3 regions of the Pantoea sp. ABR1s genome follow, and region 1 is predicted to be linked to each of the others. Evidence: predicted binding sites of a transcription regulator. Region 1 holds the regulator's gene; each other region holds the start of a gene.

Evidence for each region. The regulator LexA, encoded in region 1, represses DNA repair genes until DNA is damaged. The targets are predictions, from matches to a motif close to TNCTGTATGTACATACAGNA.
Region 2: the regulator LexA is predicted to act here: its motif matches at 4,139-4,158, upstream of ACXKZD_RS12885 (DNA translocase FtsK 4TM domain-containing protein).
Region 3: the regulator LexA is predicted to act here: its motif matches at 1,761-1,780, upstream of ACXKZD_RS07760 (DinI-like family protein).

Annotation. Positions count from the first base shown of each region.
Region 1 covers NZ_CM173823.1:3,809,722-3,816,976, forward strand. The annotation lists gene dusA (tRNA dihydrouridine(20/20a) synthase DusA) at 153-1,145, opposite strand; gene ACXKZD_RS17965 (conjugal transfer protein TraF) at 1,253-2,500, opposite strand; gene zur (zinc uptake transcriptional repressor Zur) at 2,951-3,472, shown strand; gene ACXKZD_RS17975 (CsbD family protein) at 3,546-3,758, opposite strand; gene dinF (MATE family efflux transporter DinF) at 3,926-5,248, opposite strand; gene lexA (transcriptional repressor LexA) at 5,349-5,963, opposite strand; gene ACXKZD_RS17990 (diacylglycerol kinase) at 6,069-6,437, opposite strand; gene plsB (glycerol-3-phosphate 1-O-acyltransferase PlsB) at 6,566-7,255, shown strand, end outside.
Region 2 covers NZ_CM173823.1:2,738,814-2,746,068, forward strand. The annotation lists gene lolA (outer membrane lipoprotein periplasmic chaperone LolA) at 1-358, opposite strand, end outside; gene ACXKZD_RS12885 (DNA translocase FtsK 4TM domain-containing protein) at 536-4,078, opposite strand; gene lrp (leucine-responsive transcriptional regulator Lrp) at 4,197-4,691, opposite strand; gene trxB (thioredoxin-disulfide reductase) at 5,212-6,180, shown strand; gene cydD (heme ABC transporter permease/ATP-binding protein CydD) at 6,324-7,255, shown strand, end outside.
Region 3 covers NZ_CM173823.1:1,680,820-1,688,074, reverse strand. The annotation lists gene yedD (lipoprotein YedD) at 91-564, opposite strand; gene ACXKZD_RS07770 (DUF6388 family protein) at 819-1,142, shown strand; gene iraP (anti-adapter protein IraP) at 1,345-1,644, opposite strand; gene ACXKZD_RS07760 (DinI-like family protein) at 1,819-2,058, shown strand; gene ACXKZD_RS07755 (hypothetical protein) at 2,097-2,363, opposite strand; gene ACXKZD_RS07750 (hypothetical protein) at 2,515-2,856, opposite strand; gene ACXKZD_RS07745 (hypothetical protein) at 2,843-3,226, opposite strand; gene ACXKZD_RS07740 (helix-turn-helix domain-containing protein) at 3,363-3,995, shown strand; gene ACXKZD_RS07735 (hypothetical protein) at 4,061-4,309, opposite strand; gene ACXKZD_RS07730 (hypothetical protein) at 4,629-4,829, shown strand; gene ACXKZD_RS07725 (glycosyltransferase family 17 protein) at 4,868-5,755, opposite strand; gene ACXKZD_RS07720 (hypothetical protein) at 6,223-6,579, shown strand; gene ACXKZD_RS07715 (hypothetical protein) at 6,757-7,098, opposite strand.

The DNA.
Region 1 (7,255 bases):
TATAGTTACTACAAAAAACGTGCCAACAATTAACTCATTGATTTTCTAGTGATAAGAGATAAACAGAAGAGCGCAACCTGGTGAGAAAAACCACATAGTGGCGTAAAAAAAACCAGCATTCAGCGCTGGTTTTTTCGGGTTCAGATGAGGCGTCAGGCTTCCTGCGGGATTTTATCGGCGACCAGCGCCAGCGCCGCTTCCAGCACACGGACATCGGCACCGGGTTTGTGGGCATTTTCACTCAGGTGGCGTCGCCACTGGCGGGCGCCCGGGATCCCCTGGAACAGACCCAGCATATGGCGCGTGACATGTCCCAGATACGTCCCCTTCGCCAGTTCCGCTTCAATATAGGGATACATGGCGCGCACCACTTCAACCGGGTTCGCCGCCGGATGCTGACGACCAAACAATGTCTGATCGACCTGCGCCAGAATGCCGGGGTTTTGGTAGGCTTCACGTCCCATCATCACGCCGTCAAGGTGTTGCAGATGGGTCAGTGCCTCTTCCAGCGTTTTCACGCCGCCATTGAGGGCAATGGTCAGTTGCGGAAAATCGCGTTTCAGCTGATAGACGCGGGGATAATCCAGCGGTGGAATCTCGCGGTTCTCTTTCGGGCTGAGGCCGGAGAGCCAGGCTTTACGCGCATGAATGATAAATGTCTCACACTCACCGCGTCCCGCCACCGCGCCGATAAAATCGGTCAGGAATTCATAGCTGTCCAGCTCATCGATACCAATGCGGGTTTTCACCGTGACCGGAATTGAAACCACGTCGCGCATCGCTTTAACGGCATCTGCGACCAGATTCGCCTCGGCCATCAGGCAGGCGCCGAAACGGCCATTCTGCACCCGATCAGAGGGACAGCCGACATTAAGATTCACTTCATCGTAGCCGCGCTGCTCTGCCAGCTTCGCGCACTGCGCCAGTGCCGCCGGATCGCTACCGCCAAGCTGCAACGCGACCGGATGCTCAGCCTCACTGTAAGCCAGGTAATCCCCTTTGCCATGAATGATTGCGCCCGTAGTCACCATTTCGGTGTAGAGCAGCGTGTCACCGGTCAACTGGCGATGAAAATAGCGACAGTGACGATCGGTCCAGTCGAGCATAGGGGCGATAGAGAAACGTTGCGAAGAGAAATTAGGCATGAAGCGCAGACAATCCGGTAATTAAGGGGTGATGGAATTCTGTGCAAGGATAACACAAGGGCGGGCGATAGTGCATCGCCCGCCCCCGAACAGTCTGAATAACGCGCTTAGAAGTTAAAGCCCAGCTGCATCATCGCGCCCCAGGTGTTGTTAGCACCTACAGAGCCCGCCAAATCCAGATGGACGGCTTTGTTAAACGGTGACAGACCAAAACCGGCCGTAGCGACATTTTCGTCGTTAGAACGCATGTCCGCACGATAACCTGCACGCAGCTGCAGCCAGTCAAGTACGCGGTATTCCGCGCCCACTGCCGCATACTGGCTGTTATCCTGAGTTTTGAAGCGTTTGGTTTCAGTCAGATCCACATCGCCCGTCACGGTAAACGGACCTTTATCCCAGGCCAGACCGGTGGTGACCAGCGGGCGAATCTGGTAGGTGTCGCGGAAACCATTGACCTCTTTGGTCTGCAGATCGCGTGAAACCAGGTTCTGTCCGGTTACACCCAGCGTCCAGTTTTCAGCAAAGGTGGTCGCCAGACCGGCATCAACGTTAAAGCCGGTGTCGGTGCTGCGATACTGGCTGTTATTGATGTCACTTTTGTCGTAGTTGTAAATGCTGGCGGTGTAGTTATAGAGCCAGGTTTTCTGCACTTTCGGTGTGACGCCTACCGATACTGGCTGACCAGCTATGGTGAACTCATGCGCCACCGCAACACCATAATCGGTGACCAGCGCCGCTAAGCCATTCGCGCTGGAGCGCAGGTTATTTTGATCGCCAGGACGAGGAAACGCCCCGTTTTCTATACTGCGCAGGTAGTCAATATCACTCTGTACCACGTTAGCGCGGACGTGCGCTGTCCCGTAGGCTTTGGTGATAAAGGCGAAAGGCAGAGTTTCGTTAGGGATGGTAACGGCAACAGCCGCGCCGGCAGAACCGTCTGCTTTGTTACCGCGCAAATCGCTTAGCTTATTTGCCACATCACCTGAGGCCGCGCGCAATTCAGAGTTAGCACGGAAGAAATCCGCTGGTGTGAGGTTACCCAGCACCGTGCGATAGCGATCAACGGTGTCCGTAATATCATCGACTTTATCGATCAGCTTATCTTTGTCGGTGACCTGAATACCGGCTGAAGGGAAAATAATGCTGACGCTATCGTCGGGTTTGGCGCGCGTCATTAATGCCGGGTTCGCCAGCACTGCGGAGCCATAAAGAGAAGATGCTACGCCGGTGCCGCCCATGGCGTCATTACGTGCATCATACCAGGTCCCTGCCGCCATGGCGGAAGAAGAAAGGAAAAGCGCGGTCGTTACAGCTGTGTAGATTAGCGCTGAACGTTGAGCGGATTTTTTCACCATTTGCCTGCCATCACCTGAGAAATTGTCATTGAAACATTCAATGACTGAATAGTTTGTTAGCCCTATTGTGAACCCTGGCTAACGCGTTATTGCTGTGAATTCAAAGGAAACAGTGTCTTAATTCAAAGGATTGGACGTTTTCCAATCAAAAAACCGTTGTAATTGTTCAAACTGCATTGGGATATTTCAAATAATGCCAGACTTTTCTTAAGTCTTTCTGAACATTACTTCTTAACTCAGTGAGATGCAAAGCAAAATGCCAACAAATTCCGCTTCAGGTGGATTCAGAATGGATCTGATTTGTCGTCAGATTTGAGATAGAAGACGGCTTAAATTCTGAATGTGCTGCTTTATCAGGCAAATGATGCTGTTTTTTCAGACGAAAACCAACCTCAGCGCCGCGAAACTATGTGTGATAAAATAACATCACTTATCCAGCGGAGAATTTTCATGACAAACATGACGTCGCAGCAAATTTTGATTCAGGCCGAAAAGATGTGCCTGCAGCGCGGTGTGCGTCTGACTTCGCAGCGTGCTGAAGTGTTGCGCCTGATGGCCGAGCAGCCTGGCTCGATCAGCGCCTACGATCTGCTGGATCAACTCCGGGTCAGCGAGCCACAGGCCAAGCCACCCACGGTTTACCGGGCGCTCGATTTCCTGCTGGAGCAGGGTTTCATTCATCGGGTGGAATCCAACAACAGCTACGTCATGTGTCACCATTTTGAGGCACCAGCACATACATCGGTGATGCTGGTCTGTGACCGCTGTGCCGCCGTTACAGAGAAGCAGGCGCAGGGCGTAGAGAAGATTATTGCTGGTCTGGCAGGTGAAGCGCAGTTTGCATTACGCCACAGCGTGATTGAAGCGCATGGTTTATGTGAAAATTGTGCTGCGGTTGAAGCCTGTACGCACCATGAAAGCTGCGAGCATGACCATCAGGATGAGGGTAAAAAGCGGGGGAAACGCGGGTAATCGGCACATCCTTGTGCGGTTCCGGTGAGGGCCCACCGGAACGCATTCAGCTGATTATCAAGCTATTGTCTGATTACCAGCGGTGATCTTTGTTCTGACCTTCCCAGGCGGTTACTTCGCGCTCGGCTTCATCTTTGGTAGAGCCGTAACGCTCCTGGATTTTGCCGACCAGCTGATCGCGTTTACCTTCGATAACCTGCATATCATCGTCGGTCAGCTTGCCCCATTTCTCTTTCATTTTGCCTTTGAACTGCTTCCAGTTGCCGCTTGCTTCGTCTTTATTCATGGCAGACCTCCAATCCTCGGGTTTTAATGATTATCTTGCTACTTAACAAAATAACGATACAAAGCGCTGGTTAACTGCGCTGCATAGAGTTAATTGTAGTAGCCAATTTATTAACCGTGGAATAATACAGAATAATCCGTATCGGCTTGCGTGCAGCCACGGCTGACTCAGGCATCGAACCAGCTGTTCTGACGCCAGTGCTTACGCCAGATGAGCCACAGCGACAGGCCGCGCAGCGCCAGGAAAACCGTGACTGCCAGCCAAAGACCATGGTTACCCAGCACCGGTACGCTAAGCAGCGTCAGAAAATAGCCTGCTGCGGCAACTACCATGCTGTTACGCATCTCACGCCCGCGCGTCGCTCCGATGAACATGCCATCCAGCAGATAACACCAGACGCCGATCAGCGGCATTATCATCTGCCAGACCAGATAGCGGTCCGCTGTCTGCTGAAGTGACTGAAGAGAGGTCAGCAGAGTAACGATCTGCGGGCCAAAAATGGCATAGATCAGCGAGAAGAACAGCGCCACCACTACCGCCTGCCGACAGGCAGAGTGCCAGACGCGCAGGAGTTTGCTGCCATCTTTTGCACCATGCGCCTCACCCGCAAAAGCTTCAACCGCATAGGCAAAGCCATCCAGCGCGTAGGCAGTAAAAGTAATAAACATCAGTAATACTGCGTTAACCGCCACCACATCCGGACCCAGCCGGGCGCCCAGTACGGTCAGCGAGGCAAAACAGAGTTGCAGCATCAGAGAGCGCAGCATGATATCCCGGTTCAGTCGCAGCAGCCGGCCGCTGTCACCGCGCCAGCTCTGCTTCAGCAGGCTAAGCGTAATTCCGCGCAGTTTTAACACCCGCCAGACCATGATGCTGCCGACAACCAGCGTAATGTATTCCGCCAGCGCCGTGGCGGTTGCCGCCCCCGCGACACCCCAGTGCAGCCCCATCACCAGCCAGAGATCGAGCACGATGTTAACCAGGTTGCCCACCACCAGCAGGATCACCGGCGCGCGTGCATACTGCACGCCCAGCAGCCAGCCCAGAATGACCAGGTTTGCCAGCGTGGCAGGCGCACTGAGCCAGCGAATCTGAATAAACAGTGCCGCCTGTTCGAGTACATCGGGATTGCCGCCAACCAGATGGGTCGACAGCTGAATAATCGGATAACGCAAAGCGATGAACAGTACGCCCGCCAGCAGCGCAATGATCAGCGGCTGAGTCAGCGCGCGTGCCAGCGCCATTTTATCGCCAGCGCCAAATGCCTGCGCCGTAAGGCCAGTGGTACTCATTCGAAGGAAAAGCAGCAGCATAAAGAGGAAGCTGGTCACTGTAGTCCCGACCGCAACCCCGCCAAGATAGACAGGGCTGTCGAGATGACCAATTACTGCAGTATCGACCACTCCCAGTAAGGGAACGGTGATATTTGAAAGGATCATCGGCAGCGCAAGCCGCCAGAGATTTTTATCGGTTGCCGTAATAAAGCGCATTCGCCGTTCCGTGCTCAGTGTCGCTGCGCAAAAGAGGCAGCGACAAAATTAGGGCAGACAGAATAGCATCAGAGAAGGCGAATGCACGCTGGCAGAAGAATCAGAGCCACTCGCCGTTGCGCACCACGCCAACAGCCAGACCTTCTATGGTCAGTGACTGCGCACGGGTATCGACAACAATCGGGTCAAAATCGCTGTTTTCCGGCAGCAGATGCACGATAGCACCCTGCTTTTTCCAGCGCTTAACGGTGACTTCATCATCAATGCGGGCAACCACAACCTGGCCGTTACGCACATCCTGGGTTTTATGCACCGCGAGCAGGTCGCCATCCATAATCCCGATATCTTTCATCGACATTCCGCTGACGCGCAGCAGGAAGTCAGCAGACGGCTTAAACAGGCCCGGATCGACCTTGTAGTGGGTTTCGATATGTTCCTGCGCCATGATCGGCTCACCGGCAGCAACCCGGCCAATCAGCGGTAGCCCTTCTGAGGCTTCTTCTTCCATTAACAGTCGAATGCCGCGCGATGCACCGGAAACGATCTCGATGACGCCTTTGCGCGCCAGCGCTTTCAGATGCTCTTCTGCCGCGTTCGGCGAACGGAAGCCCAGCTGCGCGGCGATCTCGGCACGCGTAGGCGGCATGCCCGTTGAAGAAATATGGTCGCGAATCAGGTCATAGACCTGCTGCTGCCTGCTGGTTAATGCTTTCATCCCGCCCCCTGGTTGTTTATACAGTCGCTGTGAGTATATACAGGTATTGGTGAAATGGAAACCGATTGTCAGGGAAAACGCGCCCTCAGACGCGTTATGGAAGGCTTATCGCAAATGTGTCCAGAGCAGCGCGATCCAGACGAAGAGTGCCAGTAAGATGCTGATCAGCACCGCCGCCGAGCCCATGTCTTTTGCCCGACCCGCCAGCGGATGATGCTCCTGACCGATGCGGTCGACCACTGCTTCAATGGCGCTATTGAGGATTTCAACAATGACCACCAGCACCACCGCCCCAATCATGAGGATGCGGGAGACCACATCGACATCCAGCCAGCACGCGATAACAATAGCGGCCAGCGCAGCCAGCGCTTCCTGCCGAAACGCCGCTTCATGTTGCCAGGCGGCACGCAGTCCCTGCCATGAGTAACCTGCAGCTTTTACTATTCTGATAAGTCCGGTGGCATTATTTGCCATGATGTGGGAACCCTTTCATCGGATTGACGTCAATGTCTGGGCTGCGTGCAATTGGCACCACCACAGATCTTCGCTGCGCTTTCTGGTATGCTTGCGGCGCTTTGCTAACAAGAGGCTTCATGTTGTCTATGTCAGGTTGGCGTAAACTCTATTACAAACTGCTTAATTTACCACTGTCGTTTTTGGTAAAAAGTAAGGCCATTCCGGCCGATCCCGTGTCTGAACATGGTCTGGATCCGACCCGACCTATTATGTATGTTTTGCCTTACGATTCGAAGGCCGACTTACTGACTTTACGCGCACAGTGTCTGCGGCATCATCTGCCCGACCCGCTCACTCCGCTGGAGATTGATGGTTCTCTGCTGCCGCGCCACGTCTTTATCCACAATGGCCCACGCGTCTTCCCCTATTTTGTGCCCAGCGTTGAATCCGTGAAAATCTTTCACGATTACCTGGACCTGCATCGCAATAACCCTAAGCTGGATATTCAGATGCTGCCGGTCACGGTGATGTTTGGCCGCGCACCAGGACGTGAAGTCCAGGGCGAAGCAACGCCACACCTGCGGGTGCTGAACGGGGTGCAGAAGTTCTTTGCGGTGATCTGGCACGGGCGCGACAGTTTTGTCCGCTTCTCGCCGACGGTGTCGCTGCGCCGCATGGCAACTGAACACGGTACGGATCAGTCGATCGCCCAGAAGCTGGCTCGCGTGGCGCGCATTCATTTTGCCCGCCAGCGGCTGGCGGCGATTGGCCCGCGCTTGCCGGCGCGTCAGGATCTGTTTACTCGTCTGCTGCAATCCAAAGCGATTGAAAAAGCA
Region 2 (7,255 bases), 1.1 Mb from region 1:
TTGACTGGTTGCGGGCAATCAGCATAAAGGGCGTGTTGCTGGTCGCATTCTGCAACAGGCTGACTGTCGCCTGCTCAACAAACGGGTTGTAGAACCACAGCGATTTACCGTCGGAGATGATGATGCTTTCGTCCGGCGCGGTCATGTGCCAGTTAAACAGGCTGGGACGTTTCACCCACAATTCGCCTTCGCCGTCCTGCACATTCGCGCCGCTGCTGTCGGTCACTTTTTGGGTGAAGCTGGCGTGGAAGCTGCTGACCTTGTTCAGGCGCTGTTGCAGATCACTGGAAGCATCAGCCAGAACGCTGGCTGAAGAAAAGGTGGCCAACAGGCCCAGAGCGATTACGCGTAATTTCATCTGCTTCAATTCCTTATTTAAACGTTCCCATCGATAACTGCATTAAGCCTGGCCGCCGTTCCGCCATCAGAACAGAGGAAAAAACCGAAAGCTGATTCAGATATGGGGTTTAACCGCATAAAAACAATGAGCCAGTCGGAACTGGCTCATTGCGTTGTGTTTCAAAACATTTAGCCACTACATATCGTGTGGCGGTGGCGACAGCACTTCACGGTTACCATTGTGTCCTGGTGCAGAAACGATGCCCTGCGCTTCCATCTGTTCAATGATACGTGCCGCGCGGTTATAGCCAATGCGGAACTGACGCTGAACGCCTGAAATCGACGCACGGCGCTTATCGACCACAAAACCGACCGCCTGATCGAACAGCGGATCGAGCTCTTCATCACTGTCGATGCCACCGGCATTTTCGCTCTCTTCGCCCGCCGTAATGCTGTCGATATATTGCGGACGACCACGCGCTTTCCAGTCCTGAACCACTGCATGCACTTCCTGGTCACGAACAAACGCACCGTGAACACGAATCGGCAGCGAGGAGTTCGGCGGCATGTAGAGCATGTCACCCATACCCAGTAATGACTCCGCGCCGCCCTGATCGAGAATGGTACGTGAGTCAATTTTGCTGGAAACAGTAAAGGCGATACGCGTCGGAATGTTCGCTTTGATCAGACCGGTAATGACATCCACGGATGGACGCTGTGTCGCCAGTACCAGATGGATGCCGGCAGCACGGGCTTTCTGTGCCAGGCGGGCAATCAGCTCTTCCACCTTTTTACCGACTGCCATGATCAGGTCAGCAAACTCATCGACCATCACAACAATATAAGGCAGCTTCTCCAGAACCGGCGGCGTCATATCCATGCTGTCGCCCGGCTTCCAGAACGGATCGGGAATCGGACGACCCATCGCTTCGGCCTGTTCCACTTTTTCGTTGTAGCCCGCCAGATTACGCACGCCCAGCGCCGACATCAGCTTGTAGCGACGCTCCATTTCACCGACGCTCCAGCGCAGCGCATTGGCAGCATCCTTCATGTCTGTGACCACTTCGGTCAGCAGATGCGGAATACCTTCATAGACCGACAGCTCAAGCATTTTCGGGTCGATCATGATGAAGCGAACTTCTTCCGGCGTCGCCTTATACAGCATGCTGATAATCATGGCGTTCACGCCCACAGACTTACCGGAACCGGTGGTACCGGCGACCAGTAAGTGTGGCATTTTCGCCAGATCGGCCACCACCGGCTGACCGGCAATGTCTTTGCCCAGCACGACGGCCAGCGGTGAAGGGTTGTCGCGGAATTTAGGGCAATCCAGCACTTCACGCAGATAGACGGTCTGACGATGCTTGTTTGGCAGTTCCAGACCTACGTAAGGTTTGCCTGGGATCACTTCCACCACACGAACCGCTACCGTCGACAGCGAACGCGCCAGATCGCGGGACAGATTGGAGATACGCGCCGCTTTAACGCCCGGCGCCAGGTCAAGTTCGAAACGGGTAATAACCGGGCCAGGCGAGATACCGACCACCTCCGCTTTGACGCGATAATCGCCTAAGCGCGACTCCACCAGACGGGCAGTCTGCTCCAGCGAGAACATATCAACCGGCTCTTCCTCTTCAGGCGGTGCGGTCAGCAGATCCAGCGAAGGCAGTGGCGTGGAGGGTTTCTCCAGCGGCTGCTCATGGCGCATCAGGAACGGATGAATCAGGCTGTCATGCAGTGAAGGTTTCGCCTCTTCCACCGGCTGAACCGGCGCTGCCGGTGGCGTGCCATAGGCAGGCGCAGCGTACGCCGGAGCCTGAGGAGCCGCAGGGGCACCATAAGCGGGCGCAGAGGTTGCCGCAGGCGCAGCATAGTCAGGTTCAGACGGTGCTGCCGGGGCGCTATAGGCAGGCTCTGCCGGGGCAAAGCTGGCTGGTGCAGGAACATGAGCCGGAGCCTGAGGTCTTGAAACCTCACTCACCTGCTGCCAGGGTTCGTGTGAAACCGCTGGAGCTTCAGATTCTGGCGTCGCCGCAATGGTAAACAGCGGTTCAGAAGGACCGTCATCCACCAGATCTTTCATCGGTGAAAAATCAAACGCTGAGGCGGTATCAATATTGAATACCGGCTCTTTTTTCACTTCTGGCTCATAGCGCTGCTGTTGCTGCTCGGCGAACTGACGGGCCAGTGCATCCTGCTGCTGTGCATCCTGTTCATCTTCCTCGTCCTGCTGCCAGCTGGTGCCGTAACGCTGCTGCTGTTCAGACTGGAAAGCCTGTCGCAGTTCAGCCTGCTGCAGCGCCTCTTCAGCATCCGGAGCAGAGGAAACGGAGCCAGCACTAACCGGTTCGGTCTCTTCCGTTTTCGCTTTCTCTTCTGCCATGCGCTGAGAAGGCAGCTTAATGCCATAAGAGGCCAGCTCACGACGGGTTGGCAGTTTTACCGGGTTAGGACGCGGCAGTGCCGGGCCGATACCTTGTTTAACCTGCGGATTGAGATTGGTTTCAGGGGCTAAATCAAAAACAGGCGCAGTACGCGTTGTTGCCTGGGCTGCCGTTGCAGCGGATGCCGCTGCCGCCGATGCCGCAGGGATGGCTGACGTATCCCGCCAGTTACCCATTTTAGGTTCATCATCGTCGTAAGCACTGAACGACGGCGTAGCCGGAGCGTCGTCTGGCATTTCAAAATGATAAAGCGGTGGTGAGTCTGCGGGTGCAGAAGCACTCTGCGCCGGGGAATTCGCCACACTCTGCGGAGCTGGCGCGCTCTGTGCGTACGCAGGCGCAGGTTGTGCAGACGGCGATGCAGGGATGGATGTCGCTGACGCGGCAGGCGCCGAAGCTGTAACCGCAGCAGCAGGTGCAGCGACAGATGCTGGCGTCACCGTGGCTGCAGGGGCGAGGGTCACCTCAGCGGCTTCAGCGGTGGCCGCGACTGCCGCACTGGTGGCTGCTGCAGCTTTAGCCAGCAGCGGATCCTGTTGTGACGCCGCAGGCTCAGCAGCTGCACGTGGGGCAGAAAGCAGCACATCATCATCCTGATCGGCGGCATGAAGCTCAGGCACATCCGCGTATTCACGCGCGTCCCGCTCGTCATCCTCTTCCTGCCAGGGTTCATCGTGACGAGAGCGGTTGCTTGCAAACGTCAGTACGCCCATGACTACGCCGCCAATTCTTTCTGCAATGGTGAGCCATGACCAGCCGGTGTAAAGGGTAATGCCCGCCGCCCAGACGCAGAGCAGCATCAGCGTGCCGCCAGCCGGACTGAACCAGGGTGCAATAGCATTACTGACCAGGCTGCCGATCACGCCGCCCGAGGCAAAGTACCAGATATCATCGGCATTCAGCGCCGCCATACCACAGGTCGTCACCACCAGCGCGAGGACGCCAATTAAGCGCAGCCCGACGGCAAAGTAGTCAAAGTAGTCCTGGCTGTCGCGCTGACGGAAAGCAATCCAGCACAGTCCCAGGATGACGGGCGGAATGGCATACGCCATCACACCAAAGATGAAGAGTAAGGTGTCAGCCAGCCAGGCACCGACGCTGCCGCCGATATTATGGATAGGTTCATGCCAGGCCGTTTGCGACCAGCTCGGGTCGGAAGGGTTAAAACTGACCAGAGAAACCATCAGGTAGATGGCAAACAGCGCCACCAGAATGAGCATTGCTTCCAGCAGACGACGTCCACTGCTCATCGATTGTAACGAAACGTCTTTATCTTCTGTATATTCCTGGCTCAAGAGGACTCTCCAGGTGCCTGTAAAGTAAGAAGCAACAGCGCCGGGCGAGCCCGACGCTGATCCTGTATGAATGCACAGGAGTGTACCGAAATCTCACAGGTTTTGCACCTGCCCCGCATCAGCGAGTTTTGATCACCAGTCGATTGCTCTGTTTAACCTCTTCCATCACCACATACGTACGCGTGTCGTTTACGCCCGGCAGGCGCAACAGGGTTTCACCCAGCAGCTTACGGTAGGCTGACATATCAGGTACGCGCGTTTTCAGCAGGTAGTCGAAATCGCCGGAAACGAGGTGACACTCTTGAGTTTCCTCAAGTTTTTGCACAGCGGCGTTAAATTGCTCAAACACATCCGGTGCACCACGATTCAGAGTAATCTCAACGAACACCAGCAGCGACGCATCCAGATAGTGCGGGTTCAACTGCGCGGTGTAGCCAAGAATAAATCCCTGACGTTCGAGACGACGCACGCGTTCAAGACATGGCGTAGGCGATAAGCCTACGCGTTTGGAAAGCTCTACGTTTGAAATGCGACCATCTTTCTGAAGTTCATTCAGAATGTTCCTGTCAATTCTGTCGAGGTCTTTCCCGGGGCGTTTCTTATTGTCTACCATTATTATTGTCTCTCTTAATTCCTTCCCTTTACCTGCCACGCCCTGAAAACGCTCATTGTTCGGGGCATTTCTGAAGTGAGCTAACAGAGCCTGTGTTCTGACACCTATCGATATGACGCATGTTGTCTGTCCACATCATGCGTCATTATCCATATCAGGCTGCTTTTATTCGGCGTTACGTGCAAAACGGGCGATGAAAACCTGTTTTGTTCCGATAAATGTTATTCGCTTCTGATAATGTTTTCGCAAAAGCGCAGGCGATTGTCAAAGTAAAATCACCAAATTCAGGACAAGATGCCAGACAGTCCGCTGGGTATCTGTTTTTAAATGACTATTTTTCCACTATTGCACCCCTCTAACCCGAGTTTTGCCCCCTTTTGGCGCATTGGCCAGGCAAAACCGTCGCTCATCGTCTACGCCGTTTGCAGCTATCGTTAACAAAATTGCCTAAGCCTTGTCATTGTCGCCGGATATTCCCTACAATCGCAGGCTATGTCAGCCGAATGAAACTGAGGAACGCATGAGTACGGCCAAACACAGTAAGTTACTCATTCTGGGCTCCGGCCCAGCGGGTTATACCGCAGCCGTTTATGCTGCACGCGCCAACCTGAACCCGGTACTGATCACGGGTCTGGAAAAAGGCGGACAGCTGACCACTACCACCGAGGTAGAGAACTGGCCGGGCGACCCGCACGATCTGACAGGTCCATCGCTGATGGAGCGGATGCATGAGCATGCCGAAAAATTTAATACTGAGATCATTTTCGATCACATTCACACCGTCGATTTGCAGAACCGTCCGTTCCGCCTTACGGGTGACAGCGGCGAATACACGGCAGATGCCCTGATCATCGCCACCGGTGCGTCAGCGCGCTACCTCGGTCTGCCTTCCGAAGAGGCCTTTAAAGGCAAAGGCGTCTCTGCCTGTGCAACCTGTGACGGCTTCTTCTATCGCAACCAGAAAGTCGCGGTGATTGGCGGTGGCAACACGGCTGTGGAAGAGGCGCTCTACCTGGCGAATATTGCGGCTGAAGTGCACCTTATTCACCGTCGTGACAGCTTCCGCGCAGAGAAGATCCTGATCGACCGCCTGATGGAAAAAGTGCGCAATGGCAATATCGTGCTGCACACCCATCGCACGCTGGAAGAAGTGGTGGGCGATCAGATGGGTGTCACTGGTCTGACACTGCGTTCTACCCAGAACAGTGATGAGACAGAAGCGCTGGAGGTGGCGGGTCTTTTTGTTGCTATCGGACACAGCCCGAATACGGCCATTTTTGAGGGTCAGCTGGCGCTGGAGAACGGTTACATCAAAGTTCAGTCAGGTCTGCACGGCAACGCCACTCAGACCAGCATCCCTGGCGTCTTTGCGGCAGGCGATGTGATGGACCATATCTATCGTCAGGCGATCACCTCTGCGGGCACCGGCTGTATGGCCGCGTTAGACGCTGAGCGCTTTCTTGACGGACTGGTTAAAAACGATCAGTAAGTTGTTAACCCTCTGATCTCAAATGTTCCAGGCGACGGTTTTTCCGTCGCCTTTTTTATTGCTCTCATGCTAGATTCTTGCGCCTGAAGAGATGGAAATGTCTTTCCATTTTCACCCGTCATCGACATTCATCATGGTCTCGCATGGACAAATCGCGGCAGCAGCATCTTACCCGCTGGCTTCGTCAGCAACGTCATTTCGCCGGTCGCTGGTTGCGACTCAACACCCTGCTGGGCATGGCAAGTGCACTTCTGATCATTGCTCAGGCGGGTTTACTGGCCTCGCTGCTGCAGGCTCTGATTGTTGACCAGCAGCCGCGTGAATCCCTGACAGTCAGTATCCTGCTGTTACTGCTCTGCTTTGTGCTCCGCGCCCTGATTAACTATGCCCGTGAACTGACCGGTTATCGTGCCGGACAGGCTATCCGTCAGGCTTTACGTCAGCAGGTATTAGATCGGTTATCTGATCTGGGGCCGGCGTGGATTCAGGGAAAGCCAGCCGGCAGCTGGGCGACGCTGCTGCTGGAGCAGATCGAAGAGATGCAGGAGTATTACGCGCGCTATCTGCCGCAGATGACCCTGGCGGTGCTGATCCCCTGCTGCATTCTGCTGACTATTTTTCCGCTCAACTGGACGGCGGGTCTGATCCTGTTTGCCACCGCGCCACTGATTCCGCTGTTTATGGCGCTGGTCGGGATGGGTGCGGCCGAGGCCAACCGCCGGAACTTCCTGGTGCTGGCCCGCCTGAGCGGTAACTTTCTCGACTGCCTGCGCGGCAGAGAGACGCTGCGGCTGTTTCACCGTGGCGCAGCGGAGCAGCAGGCGGTTGCCGCCGCCACCACCGATTTTCGCCAGCGCACCATGGAAGTGCTGCGCTTAGCCTTTCTCTCCTCTGCCGTACTGGAGTTTTTTGCCTCGCTGGCGATTGCCGTGGTGGCCGTCTACTTTGGCTTCTCCTATCTGGGCGAATTGCATTTTGGTGATTACGGCCAGGGCGTGACGCTGTTTGCCGGCTTTCTGGTGCTGATCCTCGCCCCGGAGTTTTTCCAGCCGCTGCGCGATCTCGGCGCTTTCTA
Region 3 (7,255 bases), 1.9 Mb from region 1:
AAAGAAATGACTCAAAACTCAAACCGCCCCGGCAGACAGAAGCGTAAAGTGCGCTCTGCCCGTCGGGGCGGTTTTGTTATGATCCGGCTGTTACGACTTCGCGTTGTTTTCTGTAATCGGTGTACGCAGCAGTTGCGGTTCGATGTTCTGAATCACCGCGGCTTTCGGCTGCTTCGCCACCTCGTCAAGTGCCTGCTGACACTCTACGGTCGGACGCGCCACTTTACGCAGGGTCATCCTGTCATAGCTAAGCTCGCCATTCTCCACGACCAGCGGCATCACCCGCACCTGACGCGTTACGTTGACATAATCGCCGCTTAACCGGGTCAGTTTGCCTGGCTTCGCAATCACCCGCATCCACTGACGGCAGTCCAGCGTGCTGCCATCCGCATTGATGATCACACTGGCTATCGCCTTGTCGCTGATCAGGCTGCTCTGTGGGCCGACGGTTTGCCAGGTTCCCTGCAGATCAGCGGGCGCCGGCGTTTGCACCGCATTTTCATAATCGTTGATTTGTGCACAGCCACTCAGTGCCAGCGCGGCAATCAGCATCCACTTTTTCATGTTTAATCCCTAAGATCCCATCAATGGCGGCTACGTTATAATTTTTCCACCGCGTTGCGCAAGGTATCTGGGTGTTCAAACACCACGCAGAACCTGATTGCGCCAGAATTTATCCCGCAGTGAGCTCCACGGTCAGGTTTTTGACCGGAAGTTCAGAGGCTGAACTGATGCAAAGCCCCGCCTTTGTCACGCCTGACAAGCGGAAGACAACCCGCTACACTGACGCGCTGCAACAGACTTTCAGGAATATGAATATGAAAACGCCAGAAGCCTACTATGCCCAGGCGCGCGAGATGTTTTTTACCGCGCATCCCGACTTTCAGTCTGCACTTGATGAATTAACGGAGAGCGATGCCCGTGCGGCTAACCTGTCACTGCGACAGCTGCGCGAATGGCATGCCGAACGCATCTATGCGGCCTTTTTGCGGCAGAAGAATCTGGATGGAATGATCTTTTCTATTCAGCTCGCTGAGCCGGATAAAGCGGTGGCGGCTGAAGCTATCGAGACTTATCTCAAATCTCATGCTGAGTCGCTGGGGATGAGCTGGGAAGAGTTTTGCATCAAAAACGAGCTTTAATCAGGGCCGCGCTGAAGTTGTATATTGCAAACACCTCCAACCAGTTCCGGCACTGCAGATAAAATTGTACTAACCGGGGGAAAGTGTATAACTTCGGCGTGCGACTCAGGTCGTGATTGTCCTTTAACGAATAGTGCTGATGCACTGCCTCTGCAGGTGTTGTCTCAATTCCACCTCCAGAGGCGAATTTTTTTATCCGCCCCTACCCTTCACCTTCCGTCGCTTTACCCTTTACTTCAACATAACTCGCTACCGCCAGCAGACGATTAATATGCGTCAGCAGCAGATCCACATCAGACTGCAGAAACTCGGTCGAAGATTGCGAAGCGGTAACAATGGCATCCTGCACCGTTTCTGAAATAGTCAGCGAGTTGTCCTGTTTCGCCTGCACCAGCAGCGCCGCAACCAGCAGGGACTGCGCTTCAAGCTGCGCCGTCAACTCTTTTGCATCGACGTCCATCTTTGCCAGTTTTAGCAGAATATCAATTACCAGTTGTCGCATCGCGGACCTCCTAAAAGTAAGCCGCCATTATGTCGCGATGCGTGCGCATTTTGCTAGTCGAAGATTGAGGTTTATGCGAGATAAAAATTTACACGAAATCAGGCGCGCTGCCTTGCTACTGTTTTTATTTACAGTATTATATGTCAGCGATTTTGCCCTGAATGGATTGCCATCATGTTTGTTGAGTTGATTTATGACAAGCGCAACGTTGCCGGTTTACCGGGTGCTCGCGAGATGATTCGTGAGGAGCTGGAAAAGCGGGTGCATCGGGTGTTCCCTGACATTGAAGTTAAGGTCAAGCCGATGGAACGTAACGCGATTGATACTGATTTGAGTAAGAACGATAAAGCGACGGTTGCGCGGATTGTTGAAGAGATGTTCGACGAAGCGGAAATGTGGCTGGTGGCCGATTAATCCCTTAACGGCCACCACATCAGTCAGCGGGAGATGACTTAGCTCTCCTGCTCGCTGTGATTAACTTCAATCTCGATGTCCTGAATCGCGGCATCCAGATCTTCCAGCAGTTTACCCTGCTTATTAAGCAACGCATCGATTCGGTCGGCGTTGGTCTTGTCTTTATACTCACCCGCATCAAACGCTAACCATTGGCTGGAAAGGGTTTCGGTGTTGGTCTGAGCATAGTGACGCATCTCTTTTAGCTGAGAAGTCACGTCACGCAGATATTCAGTTTTGGTCTTGGTTTCTGTTGAATCGCTCATGCTAAATTTCCTTCTGGTCATCTATCCAAAGTGAGTAGGCTTAGCGGTTCATCAACCGGCCAATCAGCGGGCCTGCATTCAGGTACAAAATGTTGCCCGGATATTTAAAACTAGTCGATAATAGCGAAGCCGCATTAAGAATAATCGGAAGTTATGGTTTATGACCGGATTTCACGGCTGGCACCTCACTCTCAGTGACGACCTCTTTGACTTTTATGACCGTTTTGTCGGCTATGCGATCCGGTATTGCATCCAGCTTATGCTGTATTGCTGCAACCTGATCGGTCAGCAGCTCCACTCTGTCATCACGCCGCGCCGCAATTAAGCGGTAATCCGCCCGAATCTCCTCGACCCGCTTGTTTGCGGTGTTACTGACGTAGAGAAAAATGATCGTCATCAGGATGCAAATCATCGAACAACTCAGCAATACGCAGCCGAGGATAACTTTGCGCCGGTAAGACATAGGTGCCTTAGTGCTATTAATCGTGGCCATCACTGCGATCCTCCAGAGTTGAGATAAGCCGATCAATCTCATTACGAAATTTATCGTTCTGATCGGTTTCGGTCATTGCCAGTAAAATCCCTACCGCATTCTTGATTAACCGAAGATCCGTTTCGAGTGTCGAGATACGCCGCAGATTCCTGTCGTGCCGTTCGCGTAATTCATCGTTCTCCTCCCGTATCAGCAGGTTGCTCTCTTTCAGCAACACCACCTGCTCTTTGTAGCTGGTAATAATTTCGCCGCCGGCTCGATTACTGGTAACGATTGACGCAATTCCCGCCAATAACGGTTTCCAGAACAGTGCTGCAGCCCCCCCACCCAGAACTAACGCACCCATACTGGTAATCAGACTACTTTCCATGCCACACCCCTTTGTACGGTAAGGTCTCTGGAACTTACTGCGTGCTGCTTAGCCACGTCCCCCGCATGAAATTTAAGATTGCTTAAATACCAGGCTTAAGTATACTTAAGTCACTCTCAACCAAAAAGTCAAGCTTATGAAAAACGAAACGCTGGGTGACCGCATCCGACTCCGACGTAAATCGCTGCAGTTAACGCAGAAGCAATTGGCGCAACAGGTAAAAGTGTCCCATGTGGCGATTTCGCAATGGGAAAAAGAGGAGACGCTGCCGCGCGGTGAGAACCTGCTGCGGCTCGCCGAAGCGCTGGGCTGCGCACCGGCTTTTCTGATAGATGGGGATGGTCCTGTTTTCAGCGAAAGCGCCTGGAGTGGTCTGCACCAGATCCCACTGCTTGCACAGCGCGACGTGCCGCGATGGCTGAGCGAGGCCGGTTCCGTCCGGCATGAACTGCTGATGCACAACGACATGGCGCTTTCACAGCAGAGCTTTGCCTTCCGGGTAGAAGAACAGGCGATGACGCCCGCGATTCTGCGGAATGATGTGGTGATCATCGATCCCACGCAGTCACCTCAGCCCGGCGACTGCGTGCTGGCATTGCAGCAGCAGGTCGTGCTGCTACGCACCTGGCGTCAGCGCGGCAGTGAAAATGGCGTCATGCAGTTTGAACTGGCACCGGTCAATATCAACTTCCCTGAGCTGCAATCCAGCCGGGACAGCCTGAAGCTGATTGGTACGCTGGTGGAACTGCGACGCTATCGCCAGCCATAAAAAAACCCGCCGGGCGCGGGTTCACTTTTCATCGTACGGCAGTGGCTGAGATTATAGCCGGGCAACTACAGGGCATCGGTCAGTTGATCTACCACCACTTTGCCCTGCAGATCGGTCTGCATAATGCGGTAATTGACGGGCCATGAGCGGCGGGTACTGAGTTTATCGAACAGGGTTACGCCGCCTTTTTTAACTCCCTGGCTATTTACAATAATCCATTCGGTGACCTCTTCCTGACCACGATTTTTCAGGCTCAGCGAGCGTTGTTCGATTAACTGATCTTCAGCTTCAATCTTTAAATAGTCTCTTAACATAATTTCTATCTCCTGGTAACGCAGGCCACTATATGCCTTTTGCTAATCCGTTCAATCGAATTTATTTATCGATCTGTTTATCGACGGGAATGTGACCTGCCGCAAGCGACATGGCAGGTTTGTCCATTACTGCATCAGGGATTCCCGGTTAGCATGAACCTGCTGTACACACCCAAACATCGAAAAATGACGTGTTCAGTATGAGAGAAACTCCGATTAGCCCGCCGCTGGCGGGCTTTTTTTTCTTCTTTAATCCGCTGCGCATGCGGGATGTCAGTGCTGGTCTAAACTTAAGAGACTGGAATAAAAGGAGAGAGTTATGTTTAAGCACAATACGAATGAAGAACGTAAGAAAGAAGGTGATGTCAGCAAAAGCCTGCCGGAAGCCGCGCCAAACGCTGGTAATGCTTACGAGGAAGATGATCATCCCGCCACTGATGCGCCGAAAGATCATGGCGAAGTGCCGCGCAAAAATGATGACAGCCAGGATGACAAAAAAGATCCTTACAAGGCAAGCTGATGTGCGAGAGGCGCGCCCGCTGGGCGCGCTGGTCAGCGTTAAGATTTAATGAGATCGGCAAGCTGGTACTGATTTTCAACCAGCCAGGCTGGAAAATGTTCGGATGTCACCGGCACTATCTCCATCCTTCGCGGACGGTTCCAGATATCAATATTGTTCTCAACGCAGCGCCGTATGTGATCCGGATTGTTAAATTCGGGACAGTTACGTTCGGTATGAGAAATCGAAGACATTTTTTCACTGATGCGCTCATCGCTCATTACCCAGGAAAAATGCCATCCTCCATTCTTAATGGTTTTTGTCCGGAAATTTAGCCACTTCCAGCGCAACCAGTTCTCGCGTATCGGTGTACCACGACGCTTAACATTGCGAAGCAATTCCGGTTGCCCCATAAAAAAATCTCGCAGCGTTTTACAGGTCACCATTTTCGCCAGTGTGGCACAGCGCGGTGTGCCGTCGTCATTTAAAACCCGGACATTAAATTTAAAATTGAAATATTGCTGATGCAGCGTCGTGCAAAGATGTTGATGACTGAATGCTTTTATCGCCTCGGGTCGGGGAATTTCATCGACGTCTGACACAATAACAATATCATCATCCTGCGCGCCGGCCAGCCCCTGCATAATCTGATTACGTGCAGTGGCTTCATTTTCCCAGGGATCAGTCTCACCCGCATTAACCAGAGAACTATTCGATTTAAAGGCTTCCTGATAAAATCTGGGCGCAATATCGTTAACAATATAAATAATTTTATCGCGGAAACGATCGAACTTCTCAATATCAAAATGAAGCTTTTCCCGGCGTTTTCCGGTAAAGGTATAGCGCGATTCCACAATGACAAACCGATCAACAACATGCTCAAGCGTGTTCAGACGCATCTCAAGCAAGATATCTTCATCGTAGTACAAAAAACAGTCATAAATCATAATATTCAGAGGCACTTAAGTAGTAAGGATTTTCATCAGGACACCTCAACATGCGTAACACAACAGAGGTATAACGCCTTTTGTTGAGGCCGATTTTTAATGAACCTGATGTGTGTGTAATGTACTGCGTAAAACTATCCATGTTTATAATAAACTGGCTAACAAAGGCTGCAGGCAATGATTTTCGGGCATCCACCTCAAAGCAGACTAACGATATGATGAGCAACCATTCAGAGTGATATTTACCTGACATTCACCTGACAACGGTTAACACCAGCAGACAGCATGAGTCACCTGATGCGGGCTACTGAGTTCCTGTCCGTTGCTTACATCATAATGCGTTGCGCAGAATGTTACATATAGTCCGTAACGCCAGCAATATTAAGCGCAGATTTTTGATTAAAATGAGCGATACGATCAATATCCGGATATTATTGGTCAACAAAATAACTATGATGGTTTAGTTAATGAAGAAGATCATTATTGCCCTGAGCATAAGTCTGATGGGCGGATGCGTAGATATGGGACGGGTTGGATTACACCCGACAACAAAAACCGCTTATTTCAACGGTCATCCTTTTCAGGTTGAATCCTGCCTTAACGTAGCGGCACAGGATCAAAAACTCTATCTGGAGCAGGATGACCCCCTGCCGGATGGCACGAAGCGATATAACCTTGAACAGGATGATGAAACCGTGGCCTGGGTTGAAATTGCAAAGTTCAGCCATCATCAGACTAGTGCGACATTTTACTATGATCCAAAAGCATCAGATATCAGCACAGCAGTTTCAGGGATGATCGCGCGGTGCAAAACATCGAGTTAGAGGCATCGTCGCCATGTGCGTGATGCAGAATGGATGATCAGGAGTTGGCATACGTTGTCAGGCCAGCCAGAGCACAAGCGCTTGCCTGACAACCTTTCGCACTCTTCTACTCAAAGGCTTTTATCAGGCCCGCTTCCGGGCTATGCCATGTTCAGAAGTGGGCAGTCGAAGCTCAGCCTATTTAGCCGGTTCGCAATCATAGGCGCCTCGTATGCGGATCTGACTCTGGCTGGTGCGGACGATTTCAGCTCTTAACAGCCCTTTACCCTCACGGTTCGTCAGCTCCATATCCACCATCCCCGGCGCTTTGCTGTTTTTCACCAGCAGTTTGACCGTCGCGTTGTCGTAATCGCCCTTCTCTTTCGCAAAGGTGACTTTCTGCGTTTTAGCGCGTTCTCCATTCACCGAGAACCAGCCGCTCTTATCAGGTTTAAGAGAGAACGGCCCGCACTGCGTGGCAGCAAAGGCTGGGAGAGATAAGCTGATTAACGATGCGATAAGGATAAGTTTTTTTAGCATTGGGCTGGCGTCCTGCTGATAGGTGATGAGGGGTCGGGTCGTCTGCACCGAAGAGTGAGTTCCCTGCTGCACGGCTCGTAATAAAGAGCAGTATAGTCAATGACACCTGTATTATCGCCAGTACAGGGTCATAGACTCAGCAAAGGGATCGGCCTTG